Regions from separate parts of the Solibacillus cecembensis genome, predicted to be linked through region 2. Evidence: riboswitches for the same ligand, from Rfam matches in the RefSeq annotation. Region 2 holds a riboswitch; each other region holds the start of a gene.

The links. Region 2 has a riboswitch for cobalamin ahead of cobJ (precorrin-3B C(17)-methyltransferase). Riboswitches for the same ligand answer to the same signal wherever they lie in the genome.
Region 1: another riboswitch for cobalamin. It lies ahead of ACQKIH_RS19770 (energy-coupling factor ABC transporter permease); the one in region 2 lies ahead of cobJ (precorrin-3B C(17)-methyltransferase).
Region 3: another riboswitch for cobalamin. It lies ahead of ACQKIH_RS19700 (hypothetical protein); the one in region 2 lies ahead of cobJ (precorrin-3B C(17)-methyltransferase).
Region 4: another riboswitch for cobalamin. It lies ahead of ACQKIH_RS03675 (glutaredoxin family protein); the one in region 2 lies ahead of cobJ (precorrin-3B C(17)-methyltransferase).

What each region holds. Positions count from the first base shown of each region.
Region 1 is NZ_JBNNMF010000029.1:27,484-31,371, forward strand. It holds gene cbiQ (cobalt ECF transporter T component CbiQ) at 1-662, opposite strand, end outside; gene ACQKIH_RS19765 (energy-coupling factor ABC transporter substrate-binding protein) at 649-936, opposite strand; gene ACQKIH_RS19770 (energy-coupling factor ABC transporter permease) at 938-1,681, opposite strand; cobalamin riboswitch at 1,803-1,980, opposite strand; cobalamin riboswitch at 2,197-2,382, shown strand; gene ACQKIH_RS19775 (ABC transporter substrate-binding protein) at 2,550-3,704, shown strand; gene ACQKIH_RS19780 (FecCD family ABC transporter permease) at 3,676-3,888, shown strand, end outside.
Region 2 is NZ_JBNNMF010000007.1:107,343-111,230, forward strand. It holds gene cobK (precorrin-6A reductase) at 1-41, opposite strand, end outside; gene cobJ (precorrin-3B C(17)-methyltransferase) at 52-1,770, opposite strand; cobalamin riboswitch at 2,119-2,299, opposite strand; gene ACQKIH_RS08175 (ABC transporter permease) at 2,381-3,163, opposite strand; gene ACQKIH_RS08180 (ABC transporter ATP-binding protein) at 3,150-3,888, opposite strand, start outside.
Region 3 is NZ_JBNNMF010000029.1:16,549-20,436, forward strand. It holds gene ACQKIH_RS19695 (ABC transporter substrate-binding protein) at 1-782, opposite strand, end outside; gene ACQKIH_RS19700 (hypothetical protein) at 779-1,327, opposite strand; cobalamin riboswitch at 1,658-1,839, opposite strand; gene ACQKIH_RS19705 (glycine-rich domain-containing protein) at 2,010-2,732, opposite strand; gene ACQKIH_RS19710 (P-loop nucleotide/nucleoside kinase family protein) at 3,285-3,773, opposite strand.
Region 4 is NZ_JBNNMF010000003.1:83,403-87,290, reverse strand. It holds gene nrdF (class 1b ribonucleoside-diphosphate reductase subunit beta) at 1-467, opposite strand, end outside; gene nrdE (class 1b ribonucleoside-diphosphate reductase subunit alpha) at 455-2,548, opposite strand; gene nrdI (class Ib ribonucleoside-diphosphate reductase assembly flavoprotein NrdI) at 2,545-2,904, opposite strand; gene ACQKIH_RS03675 (glutaredoxin family protein) at 2,901-3,125, opposite strand; cobalamin riboswitch at 3,438-3,615, opposite strand.

The DNA of each region.
Region 1 (3,888 bases), on a different contig from region 2:
CGTGCGGCCATCGCATACGACATCGCTTGATAACGGAAAAAAATTGATCGAAATAGAGCGTTAATGAGTAAGCTTAATGATTGAAAGCCTTTTTTGTATGTTCTGTACCCTAAACGAGCGTGCTGCGCTGTATAAATCTGCGCGACCATTTCTAAAAACAAAAAAATAAAGCGATACATGAGCTCGATTAATTCAATAATAATCGTTGGCACTTTTAATCTCGCAAGTACCGGGCTAATTTCATACATCGGTGTTGTTAATATTAAAAAATATAAGCAACTGGTCGCACTAATCGAAGTACAAAATATCGTAATTGCACGTATTCCATCGTTTGGTAAAATAAATAGTTGCATCGTAAAAAGCGAACCTTGCCATAAAACTGATGTAGGAACATCCTGTGTAAATGTAATAGATAGCACAATGGCGACCATCCCAGCCGAAATAAAACCAATTGGCGCAAGAAGTAATATGATATATGTTTTCCAAGGGATTTTTGCATAAAAGATAATGGCACCACTCATAAAGAACAGTGTCCAAACCGAATAATTATTATTTCGTAATAGTGTTGCTAACAATAACGTAATGAAACTAAACGCCATCTTTTGGCTAGCTGCTACTTTTTGTATCGCATTATGGCTCGCAATAAAATCAATTTTTAGCATGTTCTTTCGTATGCTTTCCACGCATAAAGCCGATGAAATAGCCTATAATTAGCGCGCCAATGACACCTTGTAAAACGAATAATAAGCTTTCGATTTCACCACTTGGTGGTTCCCAAATTGCACTAAACCAAGGCTCATAATCTGCTGCGATTTCTGTAATTGCTTCTTCAGCCTCACCATCAGCACCGCCAAATTCTGCATCTTGTAAAAATAAGAGTGGTAAAATGGCTAAAATGACAACGCCAATCAGTAAAAGTAAATTTTTCTTAAACATGTTAGCTCTCCTTTGGCTTTAAAATACGTAGTTGAACTAATTCTTTCATATTATATTTTTGTAAGAAGTTCATAATCATCACAGTTAATAACCCTTCACTAATTGCTAACGGAATTTGCGTTAATGCAAAGATGCTTGCGAATTTTTGGAATGAACCTAAAATACCACCAACTTCAGAAGGGAACGCTAATGCTAATTGAACAGATGTCATGACATATGTACCAAAATCACCAAGCATCGCCGCTAAAAATACAGCTACGCTAAATGATAATCCCCATTTTGTTGCTAATTTAAAAACTCCAACGGCAATAAATGGTCCAACTATCGCCATTGAGAAAATGTTCGCACCTAATGTTGTAAGACCTCCATGTGCAAGTAGAATCGATTGAAATAGTAAAACGATTGATCCAAGTACACTCATAACAAATGGTCCAAATAAAATAGAACCTAATCCAACCCCAGTTGGATGGGAACAGCTACCTGTTACCGATGGAATTTTTAATGCGGATAAAACAAATGTAAATGCACCTGATAAAGCAAGTAGTAGTTTGCTTTCTGGGTTTTCTTTTACGACTATGCGAATGACTTGAAGCCCCTTCATAAGAAACGGTAGGCATAGTGCAAACCAGAAGATAGCCCAACCTATCGGTAAAAATCCTTCCATAATGTGCATGGCATGCGCTTGCTTTGGTATAAATAATAAAACGATACCGAAGTAAGCAAGTTTTGGTAATAATTGTTTCATGTTTTTACTCCTTTTTCATATTTGATGAAAAAGTGCATAAAAAAATACACTTTTTAAGAGTAAAAGTGCATCACAAAAACAAGCGCTTATTGCTTGTTTCACGCACCTATCCTCGTAGGTCTGAATCAATAAATTTTTGGTAGGTATCCTGACTTCTCTTCAACGTATTCCATGCCTTCCCACATAAAAAAATGCAGTGACGTAATATGTAATACTCCAAGTTACAGTTGCGGGACAGCACCAGAATCTCACTGGTTTCCCTATTAAGCTTAAAAAGCACCAAAAATCATTCAATTTTCATCATGTGAAAAATAGTATCACTGTAACTAATATTTGTCATCATTAATTTTTTGATTATTCTTTAAATAAATTGAATGAAATAAGAAAATTGGTAATTTACTTGTCAAATTTGAGAAGTATGTTCTCCCATAAACGCTTTTCTCTTCTGAATAGTGATAATTTTTAATTAATTGTTATTGTAAAAATGGAAATAAAATGATAAAGTTACGTTAATTTCATAATGAATGTAGTAAAGTGCTCTTATTTTGTAAGAGGTAAAAGGGAAATTAGTTAAAATCTAATGCTGCCCCCGCAACTGTAATAGCTGATGAAATTACAATCAATCACTGTCAAATTGATGGGAAGATGTAAAAGTAAAATGACGCTTTAGCCAGGAAACCTGCTTTGTTACAGCAACATGACTTTTCGGTGGGAGAAGGGCGGCGACAAATACAGTTTTTTGTATTCCATTACATATTTTTTAGGATGCCTAAGCCTATTTCTAGTTCTTACTGGAAATAGGCTTTTTTTGTTTAGGGGTATTTCGTGTGTTAGCACTTAATAAAACATTTTGAAGGAGAGTTATTTAGTGAAAAACTATGTAAAAACTCTAGTTTACGGTTTTTTATTAACTTTTTTACTTGTAGGTTGCTCTAGTGAAGAACCTGCTGAGGTAAATGCAAATAAAGAATCGACTGGAACATCACAAGCAAATGAAAATGTGAATGAAGAGGCAAATGAGATTACTTTCACAGATACAACAGGAAAAGAAATTACACTATCTTTACCAGTAACAAAGGCTGTTGTTATTAACCGTAATACAGCAGAAGCTATTACATTACTGGGTGCACAAGACGCGATTATCGCAACAGGTGACAATACAATTAAAAATAACGGCTATTTAGGGTTAAATGATTTACCAGATGTGGGGAAAACAGACGAACTAAATATTGAATCGATTTTATCTTTAAAACCTGAAGTTGTCTTTACATTTACAAATCGTCCAGATAATACGCTTGAGGAAAAATTAGAACCTGTAGGAATTAAAGTGGTTCGTTTAAATAACTATTTAGCAGATCAAATGGATGAGGAACTACGTATATTAGCAAAAATTTTCGGAAAAGAAGATCGCGCTGAAGAGTACATTACGTGGAAGCAAAATATTGAACAAATATTAACACAACGTACAAAAGATATTCCAACAGACCAAAAGAAATCCGTATTAGCATTATCTGCTGGTGCACTCAATACAAATGGAAAATATAATATTTATCCAACGGCAACACTAGATGGACAAGCTGGTCCAGGGGAAGGTTTTGCCACTATTTTAGCAGGTGGTATTGATCCGACGCCAGATATTTTATGGGAGTCTACAAAGTCGTCTACAACTGTAAACGTTGAAGAAGAATTTGTCTTAACGGCAAATCCAGATGTCATTACGTTACATGGTAATTTCTTTGGGGGCTATGATGCAAAGGATGCAACAAGCTTTACTGGATTATTAGACAATGTTGTTACTAATACAGCGGTTAGCCAAATGACAGCCGGAAAAAATAAAGATGTTTATATGTTCTATACGAATTTCTTCGGTTCTGATAAAGGATTTATTGGTCGTTTACAATTAGGAAAATATTTATATCCAGATAGATTTGAAGATATTATTGTAGAAGATTACATTAAAGAGTATTTTGAAAACTGGTTAGGGGTTACAGCAAGTGGAATTTGGTTCCATGGTGCAAAATAGTTGGTTGAAACAAGGCAAATTGACTTCTCCAAAAGCTTGGATCGTATTAAGTTTATTAATCGTTTTATTAGCTGTTGCCGTATGCTATGCCTTGTTATCAGGCAGTGCAAATATCCCGGTTAAGCAGTTAATAGGTCTTGAACCGATGACGGATGAAATCAATCGATACATAATCAAAGAAATT
Region 2 (3,888 bases):
AGTTCACGTGCATCGCTCGTCCCTGCTAAAAATAAAATCATGCCACTCCTCCTAATCGCCACATGGTGCTTCTTCTACTTTAATTTTGCAGCTCATGTCTTGATATGTGAAATGAGCAATTTTCTTCACGCGCTTAAAGTATTTAAAGAAGCGCTCATTTGGATGTGCATGTTCTTTATATTCTTCAACAATTTTCGTTAATAATGGGATCAGTTCATCTGGCTCTAATCCTTCTGCAACGGGTTGGGCTGCATGTGCTGTTCGACCAACTGGCTTGGCTCCAATAAATAGATCAAATTTCTTTTTACGATATACAATGCCAATATCATCAAAAACCGCGCGATAGCAAGCCATTCCACAACCATTAAAGCCAACATGAAGTTCCTTTGGTAGCTTCAAACCGCCAAGCGTATCCATAATTTCCTCAGCATATGGAATCGATTCTGCTTTCTCTCCATAACAAAAATCACATGCCTTTATATTTAAAACATCCCCCATAGGCAATACGTACAATCCTGTTTCACGCAATATTTCAACAATTTTTTCTGGCGCTTCAGTAGGAATTTTTACATGAAAACGATGATCTGGTGTATATTCTAACGTTCCATTTTCCCCTACCACATCCGCAAGTACCTTCATTTGCTGTGGTGTAATTATTTTATTTGCGACACCTGGCGAAACGGCAAATTCAAAAATCGATTCGATTGCTTGCTGTACTAAAAAATCTGTTTTCACAGGTTCGTTTGATATACAAGCTAATGCCATTCTAGCCATCTCAAGTGCTGACTTTTTCTCCGGAAGTTTTTGAAGTTTTGTTGGCACTACTGGCACTGGTTCTACAGTAGTTACGCTCACTTCTTTCAAAGGCTCTATTTTAGGGTTTGGTCCTGCTTTAATTGCCTCAATTTTTTCATAGCCGGATTGCGCTTCTCCTGTTTCTTGATCAAGCGCCCACGGTTCTGCTTCTTTTTTCAAACGTTGATGCGGTTTCCAAACTTGTTTTTCATCACCAAGCGTATATTTTCTTTGATAGCCACGTGGTGTAATAATTTTATTATCGTAAAAGAATGTAGATGAATTCCCAACTACAACGGTCGTTAACATACCAATATCGTGATCTAACATTTCCGCTAAATTTGTTAAAACGATGTTCTGACTTTCTCGGTATGCACTTTTCACTAATCCTACAGGTGTATCAGGTGAACGATACTTCAGCAAAATACGCTGTGCTTCTGCGATTTGACGTGTTCTTCGTCCTGATTTCGGATTGTAAAATGCGATGACAAAGTCCGCCATTGCTGCCGCTTCAATACGCTTTTCAATGACTGTCCACGGTGTTAAGTGGTCACTTAAACTAATCGTACAAGAGTCATGCATAACCGGCGCACCAAGTAAGCTCGCACAAGAGTTAATCGCTGAAATTCCTGGCACAACTTCTACCTCAATACCTGTTGCTTCAGTCCAACCTTTTTCAATTAAAACCTCATACACTAAACCTGCCATGCCATATACGCCCGCATCACCACTTGAAATGACCGCAACGATATTTCCTGCCTCTGCCTGTTTAACAGCATCTTGCGCTCGTGATACTTCTTCGGTCATACCCGTACTAACAATTGTTTGCGCTGTTACTAAATGGCGAATTAAATCTACATAAGTTTTATAACCCATAATATGATTACTTTGCTGTAATGCATCTACGGCTCTTTTTGTAATATGTTCTCGATCTCCAGGACCAAACCCAACTACAAAAATCTTTCCTTTACTCAAGACATTCCCTCCTAATCAATTTCGCCTCGGCGTAATTGCGTCCAGATTTTTTTCGAGCTTGCTCGAAAAACTCCTCATAAAAAATCTGTGACATCCGCCGGGGCTTTTACCTTTTTCAGCTTGGGTTTAAACCACACCTGATTTAAGTACATAGTTGTCATTCATCGTCATACTCTAATAAGTAGAGGACTTTTGCTGAAGCAAGTAAAAAAAAGATACCCAAACTTCTTTTACAAAAGAAGTTTGGGTATCTGAAAATTTATACAAAAAATCGCATTTTAAAAAAATAGAATCTACTACGACCTGCCATATTTGAGTTCTCATCTACACTTCTCCCACCGAAAAGTAAGTAATCGAATTAAATAAGCAGGTTTCCTGGCTTAAACTTCACTTTACTCTCACATCTTCCCATCCTCAGACAGTGATATTCGTGATTTCATCAGTTATTACAGTAGCGGGGGCTGCATTAGATTTTCACTAATTTCCCTATTAATCTCAAAATATAAGCACTTATTTAATAGTTTATTAAATTATGACTTTACAATACCATATAAATGAAATATTACAACTATTTTATAATTGGCTTCGCGGCCTCGGTTTTATATAAACGCTAAACCTTCACCGTGCTCGCTCTTTTTTTACTAAAGTAAATTCCTACAATAACAAAGACAAATATCAATGAAAGCGTCAGTATAAACGTACTCCAAAATATTGACATCGTGACGGATTCATCGACAAGACGCAATCCATATGTCGACAGTTTATATGGAGTAACCGTCCAAAAACCTCCAATTATGGAATCTACAACTGAGCCAATTAAGATTAAAACAATCGTTATCGTCGTCGCAATCGGTGTTTTAAATGCGGCACTCATCGCCACTGTAACAGCCATGACAAAAAGCAGCCATATGCAATACGTACCAAGCATCGCCATAAAGCGAGCAGGGTCTACTTTTCCATATAATAGCACCGTATAATACATACTTCCCGCATAGCCAGCTATTGCACTAACAATCGCCACACTGCTCGCCACAATCCATTTGCTTAAAAACATCGCAGTAAAAGAAATCGGACGTACATATAAAAGTGTGGCTTTGCCATTTTGACGTTCCTTACTAAACGTACCAGTATAAGATGCAATTAATACAATTAATCCAATAGATTGAAACTGCCCCGTTGAAGCGGCAAGTAAATCGATTGCATGGAGTTCCGGCATCATCGTCGCAAATCCTTCTGGCATATTACCAACTGCATTTAAAATATCCTCCATGAAATAATTGAGGATTGGATCCGTAATACCAAGCAATATAAAGACAATCGGAATCCAAATAAATTTAAAACTACGCCAGCTTTCACGCCATTCTTTTAGTAGCAATGTGTTAAATTGTCCCATCAGATCCCGCCACCTTCATGAAGATTTCTTCCAAACTTGCTGTTTCTCGTTCCACTTTCACAACATGATAAGGTGCGCTCGCTAAAAGCTGAAGTAGCTGTTGCATCGATGGCTTTTCTTCTCGAATATCCACATAAACGATATTTTGTTCAGCTTTTGCTACAAGCTCTGATTGACTCGCAAATTGCCTCGCTTCTTCACTTGATGCAAATTGAATTTTATAGCGCGGCTCATCAAACTTTGTACGCACTTGATGAAGAGACCCTTGCTCGACAAGTTGACCTTTTCGTAAAAAGAGCACTTGATCGGTCATTTCCTCTGCATCATTTAAAATATGTGTTGAATACAAAATAGTTGTTTGCTGTTGGATTTCTTTCAGCAAGTTCATAATTTCTCTACGTCCAACAGGGTCCAGCGCTGATACTGGCTCATCTAGCAATAATAATTTCGGTTGATGAATAATAGCTTGTGCGATACCTAAACGCTGCTTCATCCCACCTGAAAACGTTGATACTTTTTTATGCATCGCTACACCAAGACCAACGAATTCTAATATTTTTTGTGCTTCTTTTTTGACTTTGCGTTTTTCCATACCACTTAAATTCGCGGTCATCTCCAAATATTCGAATGCTGTTAACCATGAAAAATATTGTGGATACTGCGGTAAAAAACCGATTGCACTTCGAATATCTTTAACACCTGGCATAATAATTTGGCCATTTGTT
Region 3 (3,888 bases), on a different contig from region 2:
TAATTATTCGTTGTTACAATGACTTCCGGATTACGTATAATGACGTCTTCCTCTGTCACGCTTATCCAACTTTTTTGATCTGCAAAAACATTATCTATACCAGCTGCATCCATTATTTCTTGTTGGAATGTTTCGCTACCTGTTGTCCAAATATCTGGAGACGGAGAAATTTCATAAAATACTTTTTTCTTTGTTTCAAGTTTAGCCGTTTTATCTTGTACTTCTTTAATTTGTGCTTGAATATCTTTTACGATTTTTTCCCCAGTTGGCTCCACGCCCATTACTTCAGATAATTGGATAATATCCGAATATACATCATCAAAATTAGCGGCAGATTTGATAACGAAAACTTTTAATCCAACATCTTCAAGCTGACTAATTTGTGCTTCATCACCAACTGTATAAGCAACAACAACGTCTGGATTTAATTCTAAAATACGTTCTGCATTGATAGCTGTAGATGTTGAAACACGCTCAATATTTTGGGCAGCTTCTGGATACGTATCAAAATCGGTTGCACCAACAATTTTATCTCCAACACCTAATTCAAATAAAATCTCCGTATTGCTTGGTTGTAGTGAAACAATTGTATTAGGTACAGTATCAAATGTTACTTCTACACCTCGATCATCAACAACTTTATATGGTTCATTCGTGTTAGAACCCTGCTGTTCTTGATTCGCTTCGTCTTTTGGCTGACTAGCTATTTTTTCATTCGTTGAGCATGCTGTTAATAAAAGTGCGGCTGCGAATGGTGCAACCCATTTCATTGTAATTTTCATCTTTGTTCCTCTTTTCTTTTTTTAACCGGATAAGATTTACTAATGAATGGAATTTCATTGTAAGAATGCTGTTTGTTCATATAAACAGCCATGACGAAAAATACATTCGCTAAAAGCCCTAAGAAATCAAATAAAATTTCCGGTACCTCTCGTTCTTCACTAACTTTATGTAAAGCGCGATATGATTTTTTCGCTTCACTTCGGCAAATATGAAGCCTTGCAGCACTTTCTATTCCCTGTGGTAATAAAAATTGTCGAATAACTTCTTCAACATGACTGACATAAAAATCATAGCGACCACTCAACCAATTTAAATCATCTTCAGTAATAGCTAGTTTCCCTCGCACAGAACCATTTACATGATAAGCAAGTGGCTGAATAATTTGCAAGTCTTCTAAAACAATAGCGCCTTTATCATCCTCCACTAATGTCGGTAAGACAGCACCAATCCTGGTCGTCAGCGAATCTGTTCGGATTTCATAATCCACTAAAGAAATTTTCTCACGCATAAACGGATAGCATGAATAACGAATATCCTTTTTCAATGAAAGTACCTCACTTGCTTTCTAATTTTTTTTAACAGAAATCAATTACGCCTTGGCGTAATTGCGTCAGGATTTTGAATTGTGCTCGCACAATTAATTCCTTTCAAAATCCTTGACATCCGCCAGGGGCATTATCTTCATTCAGCCGGCATTTGGACGTCCTATGAGAAAAGGTATACTTGCGTTCATCTCGCTACTCATAAAGGTGAGCGTCTTCTGCTGAATGAAGATAAAAAAAATGCCCCCCAAGGAAATGGATGGCATCATAAATATCATAATAGAAAACTACGAATATTCCTGCCGCACATTCTCTTTAAATCCGAAGAGTATTTGTTACGATCAGAAAAAGCTTGGTGTCTTGGCTTTGCGCTTATCATACACGTGAAAATATTCCCGCTTTTTAGCAGTCTGTTTTCATCCATGTTCATCAGCGCTCACAGTTACGGATATAGCTTCGGATTTACACCGAATTCCCAATTTATGCTTATAGCACTTTTTCCTGCAAACTTATTAAATTTATAAACATACTGTACCATACGAAAGTTCACATGCAAATGAATTTTTAGTAATACTAATTTTTTAACACATCTGTTGATTTACCAACTTTTCTGTGAAAAACCGATAAAAAAAGAGTATTCTCGTGTAGATTAGCGTTGAGTTGGAAGACTAAAAGTATCTTTTATTAATCTCCACCCCCACCGCAGCTTGAGCAAGAACTACCAGACGAGCAACTACTTTCTGAGCTTCCCGACCCGCAACTCGTACAACTAGCTGAACTGTTGCTGCTTTCTTTCATATAACTAAAAAATTCATCATAATGAAAATAAGAAACCGATAGGAAAGGAACGAGCATTGCATTGTAATTTTGCTGACTCTTTCCTTTTTTCATCATTTCACGTATATCATTTTTATCATAATCTTTTACTTTATTTGCTGTTTTTTTCATGGAAGCAATCAGTGAGAGGACAACCGGCATAGACTTGCTATCACTCTTAAAATATCTTTCTATTAGTTCATTTTCTTGTAAATCTATAAATTCATCAATAATATTTGGATGTACAGGAAATCTGAAAAAACCTTTATAAAGATGGATGTTCTCCCTTCTTATGAAAAAAATCTCCGCATATAGCCAATCAAAAAATCCACGCAAATCAGGATCCGGCTCTACATTTACATTTGGATTATGATGAAGTGTTGCCCCTAAATACTTCTTCGAAAAGTCCTCATACTCACGGGTAAACATGAGCATCTCATGCCACAATTCATCGACTTTTTCGCTAAACATTGGCGATTCTTTTAATAGAGAGGTCAAAATAAAATAACGTTTTAAATCCAGAAGACGCCACCCATACTCATTTTCCTTTAACTTATTTTGTCTACTTACCCTATCTGCTACATTTTCCATATAACCTTTACTAAGGGATTGCTCCAAGTTGTCACTTAGCTTTTTTAATCCTTTAATTGACTTTATATCCAGTACTGTTGGAGATAAGCTAAATTTAAATGACCGTTTTTTACGTATAAATAAAATTAACCAAATAAAAACAACAAGCAGGAGTAACCATCCCATCTAATTCCCCCATTCCTATTTGAATATATTTTAATAGTGTTCATTCATTACAAGACGGTTGTTATCAAGTACGCCAAGGCATGTAACTAGTCCATTGAATTTCCCCAAAATTATTATGCATTGAGCTAGCCCCTTGTATATATCCCATAATCTTACCATGGTACCTTTAACAAAGACCACCAAAGCATACAATCACCCAAAAAGTCTATCTCCGCGTAACAAGAGGTATGAAAAAAGAAGCTTCCCAAAAGTTTACACAACTCATGAGAAACCTCAATTATAATCCTTTATGTTAGTCACCATACATACAAGCGTTGTCGGTGATTGGATTTATCCCTATAAAAGCAGAACCTAGCCTTTTTTATTTATCTTCAAGCAATTTTTTAGTCAACTAAACTCTAAAATATTTAAACCCTCGGATGCTTCTGGTGCTTCAAAAAATTTAGTAACATGAATAAACGTCTCTTCCGTGTCAAAAGTTGCTCTTTCGGGTTGTTCGTTACGCCTTTGTGCAATTTGGCGTAAGCATTGCTCATTATTTAAATTAAGGAAAATTAGTTGATGGTTTGCATTGACCTCTGACGCTATATCCAAAAACCATTTGCGCTGTTTTTGAGTGTTACCTGGAAAATCCATCACTACATCTGTACCAACACTTAATATGTTTTGGACATGCTTTTTCACCATCGGCTTGAGTTGTGCTGAGAATTTTAGGTAATCCTCAAATGATGTAATCTGATTGGGATAAAGAGATTCAAGCCAGTCATCCTCAGATAACAGTACTGCCTGTTTTTCTATAGCCAATTGTTTTGATTTAGTTGATTTCCCTGCTCCCATTTTTCCACAGAAGAAGTATAGAGTTCCTATGTTATTCATATTTTTATCCCCCGAGCTTATTTTTATTGGTTGTTGCCCCACCTTGTAAAATTATAACTTACTACCCAGATTATTATTAGTAGCAACTATGGATATTCTGATAGTACAAGAAAAG
Region 4 (3,888 bases), on a different contig from region 2:
TACATTGCTTTCCAGAGACTTTCTGGATCGTCTTCCTCAATACTGTTGTAAACATCGGCAATTTTATTTGCTTTATATTGTAAGAACTCATTTTTCTTTACCCATTCAAATAGCTCATCTATTTCTTCGTTCGTACAAAGCGTTGTGAATATATACGAATAAGATTTCGCATGGATTGCCTCAAAAGCATCAAAAACAGTTAGAACTGCCTTTTCTTGTAAATCAGGTGTGAAAGCAACAACACGGTTCATCCCGATATTTGTTTGGACAGTGTCTAGTAAAGTTAATCCTGCAAGCACTTTTTTATACGTATCTTGGTGCTCGAAATTTCTCCACTGTTTAATATCTTTACTTACGGCAATTTCTTCAGGTAACCAAATTTGCTTCCATTGCTGGTCCCAAAATACTTGTGCGAGTTCACTCGTTGACTTATTCCAATTGACCGCCTCATAAACTATATTTGACATGCTACACACTCCTCTAAACTTTGTAATCGTTGACGTACATAGTAAACGGACTTAATTCCCTTCATCCATGCATAAATGTATACTTTAGCCAACTGCTCTGTTGTCCAGTTGTCCGTTACATAAAGTGTCATCGAAATCCCTTGGTCTACGTGTTTTTGAGAAGCTGCATATAAATCGATTAAGTCATATGGATTAACATCATACGCTTCAACATACAAATGACTGTTCTCATTTGTTAAATGTGGCATCGGATAAATTGTACGGCTATCTGCATAATCACGTACTTCTACACGCTCTGTACTCGGAGCAATTGAAGCCGTACAACTACGAATGTATGAAATACTTCCTGTCGGTGCGATAGCTAAACGATAAGAATGGAATAAACCATATTGCATCACATCCTGCTTTAACGTTTCCCACATTTTTGGCGTAATGACTGGAATATTCCCAAGTGCTTTTAACACAACAGGAGATAGTTCTTTTTCAACTTCATTTACGTATTGATCAAAATAAATGCCTGTTGCGTAATCACTATCTTCAAAACGGTAAAACGTTTCGCCATTCGCTTTTGCAATTTCCATTGATGATTGAAGTGAATAGTAGTTCATCGCTTCCATAAAATGATCCATAAAATCAACAGAATCCTTTGAGCCATACATGATTTCTTCAGTAACAAGGTGGCCATGTAGATTCATACAACCAAGCCCAACTGAATGCATTAATTTATTGGCTTTTACAACAGACGGGACATTTTTTATGTTCGTCATTTGAGACACATTCGTTAATAAGTGCATCGCCGTATCTACCAATGCGCCAAAATCATTTACTTTTGTTGCTGCATGAATATCAATTGAACCTAAATTACACGATACATCTAGCCCGTATTCATTCGGTTCATCTTGATCTGTAATTAAACTTGTTTGCTGCACTTGTAAAATTTCTGTACATAAGTTTGACATCTTCACACGGCCAATATTTTTAAGTGGGTGCACGTCATTGACATTATCATCAAAAATTTCAAATGGATAGCCCGATTCAAATTGTGCTTTTTTCACTTCTGTATAAAGTTTACGTGCGTTTAAACGCTTGATTTTACGGATTTTTGGGTTGTCTAGTAGCTCATAGTACATTTCCGAAATTGAAACCTCAGACATGCGCTTGCCGTATTCTTTAAAAATATCGTATGGACTAAATAACACAATATCTTTATCACGTTTCATGAGGTTGAAGAAAATACTCGGAATAATAATACCCGTAGATAAAGTAGCGAGACGAATTTTATCATCTGCATTTGGTTTTTTCGATGAAATGAAATTTTCGATATCCGCATGGAAAATATTTAAATAAACAACGCCAGAGCCATTTCGTTGACCTAGCTGATTGGAATAACTAAAAGAGTTTTCCAACAGTTTTGCTACTGGCATTACACCGCTTGCACGATTTAAAATTTCTTTAATCGGATCACCTAATGGACGTAAATCCGTTAAGTTCACCCCAACACCACCGCCAAGACGTGATAGCTCTAGGCAATAACCAATATTTTCAGAAATGCTATTCATCGAGTCATCCATTGACAGTTTAAAGCAGCTTACTAATTCCCCACGTGCTTTTTTCCCACTATTTAATGCAGTTGGCGTTGCCGGTTGGTAAGCTTCCATTATCGCTTCAACAGAACGTTCCGCTAAATCCTTGTTACCTTGTGCTAAATACAAGGCAATAATGACAATGCGGTCTTCATATTTTTCTAAAATTTCTTCCCCATCACGACTTTTCATTGCATAGCTATCGTAAAATTTGCTGGCACTCATAAATGATGGGAAACGGAAATTATAATCATAAGCCTTTTTGTACAGATGCTTAATAAATTCCATCTCATACATGTCGATAAATTCTTTCTCATAGTACCCTTCATCAACTAAATAGCTAATTTTTTCTTCGAGATCAATAAAGTAACGTAAACGTACATTGACATATTCTAAAAAGTAACGGCGTGTCGCTTCTTGATCTTTTTCTAATTCAAGTTGACCTGTTGTGCTATAACGATTCAATACATCATTATTAAGCTTTAAATATGTTTTCATCCTAACACCCTCGTTTCATAAAATGCTTGTATTACGTCATAGTCCGCTTGATAGCCCCGTAAATCTAATTTACACACTAAAGGTACGTCATATGTTACGGCAATTTTTTCACCAGCACCGCCAAATTGCGTATGTCCAAAGTTACTATTGCCACTAACAACTACCCCTTTACAAAATGCTTGATTCTCTTCTAAAAAATGAGAAACTTTTGCAGGGACAGCTCCTAATCCATCTGTGTAAGTGATTAATAAATACGGCTCTTTCAATTGTAATCCTTCCGAAATTTCAATGGATTCCTTTTCTAACTTCGAAACAACACTACGCACATTCCCTGTACGACTCGCGTAAACAATCATTGTGTAATCAACTCAATTTGAGCAATAATCTCCTTAACATCTGCTATAAACATTCCGTCCACTTCTAAAATGGGCACGCTTAAAAGACCTGCATCTATAATTTTTTGCTTTGCTTGTTCATCGTGATCAATATTAATAATTTCCGCTTCAAGTCCTGCATTTTGCAATTCAGATTTCACCCAAAGACATTTCGGACAAATTGTTTTCGTATAAAGTTTCATATAAATTCCTCTTTTCGTAAATTATCAATTACGCCTCGGCGTAATTGTGTCCAGATTTTTTCAAGCTCGCTTGAAAAACTCCCCTAAAAAATCTGTGACATCCACCGGGGCTTAACTTGATTCAGCCGGGGTTTGAATCCCACTGAATAGAATTTGCCTATTTGGCACTCATCCCCCACTTATAGTAGTAGGAGACTTCGGCTGAAACAAATTAAAAAGGCTATCTCTTTTAACAGAGATAGCCGAAAATGGAAACGTTAATAATACCCAAAAATGGTGACGTCCCCATTTCTTAGTCCCCGAAGAAATGATCGATTTGTTTTAATAAAGGCAGGTCTCCTGGCTTTGCTTCATTCTCTGATTTCCTTCCCATACGAATGTACAGTGGATTTAATCATCGTCAGCTTCACAGTTGCGGGGACAGCGTCGGTATTACACCGAACTTCCCTTTTAAACTACATATAGTAGCACCTTTGTAAAACGAACACAATATATTGTTGTTTAATAGACCTAAGTGTACCATCCTTCATTTAAAAAGTAAATCTTGAATAACGATTACCTTGAAGTGAAATAATTCAATCTTATCAGCTTAAGAATTCAAAGTAACCAATTGCTTATTGCTGATAACTTAAATATGAATTGGTTTAATATAATGATCCATCAAATATTTTACCAAAATAGAGTATATCATAAATGGGACAACACCAAAATCTGTTCTTGCCATATCCCTCCCTTTTTTAGAATGGAAAACGTCTGCAAAGTA